2 linked regions of the Tolumonas auensis DSM 9187 genome follow. The protein of the gene in region 2 interacts with the protein of the main gene of each other region in a pairwise test. Links are inferred from orthologs where the notes say so. Each region holds a gene or a part of one and is shown on either strand. Other genes may lie near its edges.

Region 1 (3,118 bases), 2.7 Mb from region 2 along the record:
TCACTCCCTGTACGGATGAGTAAATCGCACAGAAAAATTGTTTGACTTATTTTCCCTGCACAGTAATATCTGCCCCCGCAACGGTGAGGTGGCCGAGAGGCTGAAGGCACTCCCCTGCTAAGGGAGCATGCGGTCAAAAGCCGCATCGAGGGTTCGAATCCCTCCCTCACCGCCATTGCGCCTGTGCATCCGTAGCTCAGCTGGATAGAGTACTCGGCTACGAACCGAGTGGTCAGAGGTTCGAATCCTCTCGGATGCACCATTTTATTTTAGTGTTATAGTTTACTCATGCATCCGTAGCTCAGCTGGATAGAGTACTCGGCTACGAACCGAGTGGTCAGAGGTTCGAATCCTCTCGGATGCACCATTTTCTTCACCTGTTTTACCTTACTCTTGCATCCGTAGCTCAGCTGGATAGAGTACTCGGCTACGAACCGAGTGGTCAGAGGTTCGAATCCTCTCGGATGCACCATTTTCTTCACCTGTTTTATCTTACTCTTGCATCCGTAGCTCAGCTGGATAGAGTACTCGGCTACGAACCGAGTGGTCAGAGGTTCGAATCCTCTCGGATGCACCATTTCCTGTTTTATCTGCTATATCCTTACTTCCTCTGTTTCACTGTCGGCTAAAAAGTCCGATAATGTATCCGTTATTCTGTTTGGTATCGAGTTTATGCCTGCCACGTCATCCAGTAAAAAAGATCAGAATGTAGAACAACTCAAGCTGCCGCCACATTCATTTGAAGCAGAGCAGTCGGTGCTGGGTGGTTTGCTGCTAGACAATCAGGCCTGGGACCGGGTCAGTGAACGGGTGGTTGAACGGGACTTCTACAGCCGGCCACATCGCCTGATCTTTCAATCGATAGCCCGTCTGGTTGAAAAAGGCAGCCCGATTGATCTGATCACGTTGCAGGAAGAACTGGAACAACGTGAACAGCTGGATGCGGTGGGTGGCTTTGCCTATCTGGTCGAAATCGCCCGCATTACGCCCAGTGCAGCCAATATCAGTGCTTATGCGGAGATTGTGCGTGAACGCGCTGTTGTCCGCGAAATGATCGCTGTGGCTAATGAGATCGCTGAAGCAGGATTCGATCCGCAGGGGCGGGGGGCAGCGGATTTATTAGATCTGGCTGAAACCAAAGTATTCAAGATTGCGGAACAGCGTACCAGTAGTACTGAAGGGCCTCAGCCACTGAAAGTCTTGCTGGAAAAGACCGTTGATAAAATCGAAGAGTTGTTTCATAAACCACACAACGGTGTGACCGGGGTTTCCAGTGGTTATGCTGACCTGGATAAAATGACTGCCGGTTTTCAGTCTTCCGATTTGATCATTGTTGCTGCGCGTCCTTCCATGGGGAAAACCACGTTCGCGATGAACCTGTGTGAACATGCTGCGTTAACCTGTGATAAGCCGGTACTTATTTTTTCGCTTGAAATGCCTTCTGAACAGATCATCATGAGGATGCTGGCGTCACTCGGTCGTATTGAGCAAAACCGGGTCCGAACCGGACAACTGGATGATGATGACTGGGGCCGTCTCTCTTCCACTATGGGGTTGTTACTGGAAAAAGGACAACTCTATATTGATGATGCCTCCGCGCTGACTCCGACAGAGTTGCGTTCCCGTGCCCGCCGTATTGCCCGAGAGCATGGCGGGCTCAGTATGATCATGATCGACTACCTGCAACTGATGCGGGTTCCGTCACTCAGTGAGAACCGGACGCTGGAAATTGCGGAAATATCCCGTTCATTAAAAGCATTGGCTAAAGAGCTGCAGATTCCGGTGATTGCATTATCACAGCTGAATCGTGGTCTGGAACAACGTGCAGATAAACGTCCGGTTAACTCGGATTTGCGTGAGTCAGGCTCTATTGAGCAGGATGCTGACTTGATCATGTTCATTTATCGCGATGAAGTTTATCACGATGACAGTGCTGATAAAGGCATTGCCGAAATCATCATCGGGAAACAGCGTAATGGCCCGATCGGTAAGCTGCGTCTGACATTTCAGGGGCAATATTCCCGGTTTGATAATTATGCCGGCCCCGCGTTTAATGACGATTACTAAGGATTATTCATGAAGGGTGCAACGGCGCAGATTGATACTCAGGCATTACAACACAATCTTGCGGTAGTCCGATCTCAGATCCCGGCGAATACAAAAGTAGTCGCAGTAGTGAAAGCCAATGCTTACGGGCATGGGCTGATTCAGGTTGCTAAAACATTAGCGTCGGCAGATGCCTATGCCGTAGCTCGTTTGGAAGAGGCGCTGATCCTTCGTTCCAGCGGTATTGTGAAGCCAATTATTATGCTGGAAGGTTTTTTCAGCGCGGATGATTTGCCTGTGTTAGCTGCCAACAATATCCAGACTGCTGTGCATTCGGTCGAACAACTGGATGCGCTGGAGCAAATGCAGTTACCTAATCCGGTTACCGTATGGTTAAAACTGGATACCGGAATGCATCGGCTGGGGGTGCGCCCTGAAGAAGCTGAAGAGTTTTGTGAGCGGTTGGCTAACTGCCGGAATGTAGTGCAGCCGTTCAACTTCATTACCCATTTCAGTCGTGCTGACGAATTAGACAATCTGGCTACAACCAAGCAAATTGAATTATTTAATCAACTGACTCAAAAGTATGCCGGTGAGTGTTCTTTGGCCAGTTCTGCAGGCATCATGGAATGGCATGATGCGCATGCGGATTGGATCCGTCCCGGGATCATGCTGTACGGTGCATCACCGTTCCTCGGAAAAACAGGTTATGATCATGGTTTGCAGCCTGTGATGACTTTGAAAACCAGCCTGATTGCGGTGCGTTTAGTGAAACAGGGCGAACCTGTTGGCTATGGCGCGAAATGGGTAGCTCAGCAAGACACTAAAGTCGGTGTGGTCGCGATAGGATATGGTGATGGGTACCCTCGCATGGCACCCAGCGGTGTTCCGGTGCGGGTGAACGGCCGTATCGTACCATTGGTTGGCCGGGTTTCAATGGATATGCTGACGGTTGATTTGGGGCCGGATGCAACTGATAAGGTTGGTGATGATGTTACCTTATGGGGTGAAGGCTTACCTGTTGAAACTGTCGCTGAAGCAATCGGGACGATCCCTTATGAGCTTATTACTA
Region 2 (3,334 bases):
GCGATCTTCATAATCGCCTTTCATGTTGTGGATGATTTCCAGAATATCTTCGTAGCTCATGCCTGGTTTCAGGTATTCGGTCAGGTTAGCCAGCAGTGCAACACGTTTCTGGTTGTCACGGATTTTGCGGGCGTTGTCTTCGATTTCGCGGGTCAGTTTGTTTTTCAGACGCGCGACACGTACGAATTCCAGAATGTTATTCATTTCATTACTTTGCATTGTGTTATCCACCATATCAGCTTGTTGATTCTTCTCTCTGACCACTGTCTGTTTGCTGTGGTTTGTTCTCATCCTGCCATGTTTATGGCGTAAGAGCCAGATCCCGCTTTAGTATATCGGCCAATTCAGCAACATCCATACAGACAGTGTGCCTTCCAGCAAATATTGCCAGTTAAATTCGCGCCGCCATAATGCGGCAAGGAAAAAGCCGGCGGCCAGTGCCAGTGCTGCCAGCGGGTAGTAGATCAGTGTTCCAAGCTGATCAAACAGTGACAGCATCAGTAAGCGCAATGACTGCGGCATCCAGATCCCCAGCCAGCCAAGCACAATAATCACGGGTACGATACCGAGCACCAGTGAGCTCAGGCGGATTTTCGGGCTCAGCTGGATTTTCCAGCGGGCAGAAGACATGGCGTTATCCTTTTTCTTTCAGCATGGCTCGTAAATTGGCAATCCCGGTTTTGGCTTTTTGCTGACGCTGTTCGGCGCTGGCCGGCTCTTTGCGGGCTTCCCATTGCAGATCGTCCTGCGGCAGTTCCAGCAGAAAACGGCTGGGCTCCGGATTTACGGTATCACCAAACTGACGGCGTTCTTTGCACAGAACAAAGCAAAGCTCTGTCTGCGCCCGGGTGATGCCGACGTAAGCCAGACGGCGTTCTTCATCAATGTTATCTTCATCGATACTGGCCTGATGCGGGAGCAATCCCTCTTCCATGCCGATCATAAAGACGTACGGAAACTCCAGCCCTTTGGACGCGTGCAGTGTCATCAGTTGCACCTGATCCAGCGCTTCGTCGCCTTCATTGCGCTCCAGCATATCGCGCAGCGTAAAGCGGGCGACGGCTTCACTCAGGTTTAATGGCGCGGCATCCTGCTGCACATCCCCGGCCAGCATATCGGTCAGCCAGCGATACAGCGTGGAGACGTTCTGCATCCGCATCTCGGCCGCTTTCGGGCTGGGTGACGTTTCATACAGCCATTCGTCGTAGTGGATATCTTTGATCAGATCGCGCACCACCTCTTCACTGTTACCGCGCGCCGCGTTATCGCTCATGCGGCACAGCCAGTCACAGAAGTGACGCAGGGCCTGTAATCCCCGGCCATGCAGATGTTGCTCCAGCCCGATCTCAAAGCTGGCAGCATACAGGCTTTTACCGCGCTGATTGGCATAGTGACCAAGTTTTTCCAGCGTCGTCGGACCAATTTCGCGCCGTGGCAGATTAACAACCCGCAGAAAAGCGTTGTCATCATCCGGATTCACCAGCAGGCGCAGATACGCCATGATGTCTTTGATTTCAGTGCGCGAGAAGAACGAGGTCCCGCCGCTGATTTTGTAGGGGATGCGGTTTTGCATCAGCACCTTTTCCAGCAGCCGGGACTGGTGATTACCGCGATACAGAATCGCGTAATCTTTCCAGCTGGTACGGTTCATGAAACGGTGCCCCATGATTTCCGCCGCCACTTTTTCGGCTTCATGTTCTTCGTTTTTGGCCATCAGCACCCGGACCGGCATACCGTAATCCAGCTCTGAGAACAGCTGCTTGTCAAACACATGCGGGTTATTGGCAATCAGAATGTTGGCACATTTCAGAATGCGGCCCTTGGAGCGGTAATTCTGCTCCAGTTTGATCACGTTCAGTCGAGGGAAATCCTGCTGCAAACGGACCAGATTCTGTGGCTGGGCACCGCGCCAGGAATAAATCGACTGATCGTCATCACCCACCACGGTAAACCGGGCGCGTTCACCGACTAACAGCTTCACTAATTCATACTGGCTGGTGTTGGTGTCCTGATATTCATCCACTAACAGATAACGGATACGGTTCTGCCATTGCTCCCGCACTTCAGCATTGGTTTTTAACAACAGCGTCGGTAACAGGATCAAATCATCAAAATCCAGTGCGTTATACGCGCTCATTTGTTTCTGATAACGCTCATACCAAATCGCAAAGCGCTGTTCTTCCGGGGTATGAGCCCGCTTTAACGCCTGTGCCGGCAAAATAAGATCATTTTTATACCGGGAGATGGTCTGAACTAATTGCTGTAACAATTCTTTGTTACCCTGCAATTCAGGGTCAGCCTCAGTCAGCTCCTTGATTAGGCTCATCTGATCGGTGTCATCAAACAGGGAGAAGTTTGCTTTCAACTGTAAATGCTGATGTTCACGACGGATCAGATCCAGCCCGAGTGAGTGAAATGTCGAGACGGTCAGACCGCGGGCTTCCCGGCGCCCCAGTGTCTGTGCAACACGCTCTTTCATCTCTCTCGCTGCTTTATTGGTAAATGTGACGGCAAAGATGTGACGTGCCTGATAGCTGCATTCGCGGATCAGGTAAGCAATTTTAGCGGTAATAACACGGGTTTTTCCGCTACCGGCACCGGCCAGTACCAGGCAAGGGCCGGATACATAGTGCATAGCATCCAGTTGTCGGGGATTGAGTTTCATGCCTTGTCACCATCAGAGCATCGGGCGGGCAGTATAACAAAACAAATGCAAGATACCTTGTGGAGGTGAAATACGATGGCTTATGTGAATTCAGGAATAGAGATGAAAACATCGCAGTATGATTGGAGAATCATTGGATTCATCATTCTGCTGCTGGTCGCAGTTTGTGCGCTGGTGACCATTAAACTGTTGTTTCCGGATATGACGCAGGAAAAACTGTTTTCCGTTTTGTCATCTTCATCCCCCGCTGTTAATACCGCCAGTCCGCAAAATGTTCCGTCAGAAAAATCAGCCGCCACCGCATCCCATCCGGTGATTGCCGTTGCTGAGGTACCGGCAAAAGCCAGCCCCCCTGCGGTGGAACAGGTAGTCAAAACAGAAACCAAGGTGGTGAATTCTGTTCCGGCAGCAACAGATACTCACGTAACTGTTGAGACGACTGAAACGGCAACGACTCAACATATTGCAGAAGAGCCTCGTTCAGCTTCAAAAGCGCAGATTGTCTGTTCAGCAGAAGATCGGGAAGCCGAGCTTTGCCAGTAAACCATACATTGATAATCAGAAAACAATCATAGGGATGATGTCATGAAAGTGAATTCGTATATTGTCAAAGGAGCCTGTCTGCTGATGACACTCCATATCACGGGTGCTTCAGCACAGTTGAGCAAT

Evidence for each region. Proteins that work in one complex are often made in the same cells at the same time.
Region 1: the proteins of rep (region 2) and dnaB interact in binary tests that used the Escherichia coli proteins (3 or more experiments, as listed by UniProt). The link is inferred for Tolumonas auensis DSM 9187 from one-to-one orthologs.

The regions. Positions count from the first base shown.
Region 1 is NC_012691.1:2,989,125-2,992,242, reverse strand. What follows is about bases 1-2,869. They hold dnaB (replicative DNA helicase), read left to right. Parts: upstream 1-672; coding sequence 673-2,067; downstream 2,068-2,869. Other genes in these bases: alr (alanine racemase), read left to right, coding at 2,077-2,869. Also shown: more of alr, read left to right, coding at 2,870-3,118. UniProt on the Escherichia coli protein: The main replicative DNA helicase, it participates in initiation and elongation during chromosome replication. Travels ahead of the DNA replisome, separating dsDNA into templates for DNA synthesis.
Region 2 is NC_012691.1:295,951-299,284, forward strand. What follows is about bases 151-3,043. They hold rep (DNA helicase Rep), read right to left. Parts: upstream 2,666-3,043; coding sequence 635-2,665; downstream 151-634. Other genes in these bases: TOLA_RS01390 (DUF496 family protein), read right to left, coding at 151-219; TOLA_RS01395 (hypothetical protein), read right to left, coding at 328-630; TOLA_RS01405 (hypothetical protein), read left to right, coding at 2,768-3,043. Also shown: more of TOLA_RS01390, read right to left, coding at 1-150; more of TOLA_RS01405, read left to right, coding at 3,044-3,208; TOLA_RS01410 (TAXI family TRAP transporter solute-binding subunit), read left to right, coding at 3,251-3,334. UniProt on the Escherichia coli protein: Rep helicase is a single-stranded (ss)DNA-dependent ATPase involved in DNA replication; it can initiate unwinding at a nick in the DNA. It binds to ssDNA and acts in a progressive fashion along the DNA in the 3' to 5' direction.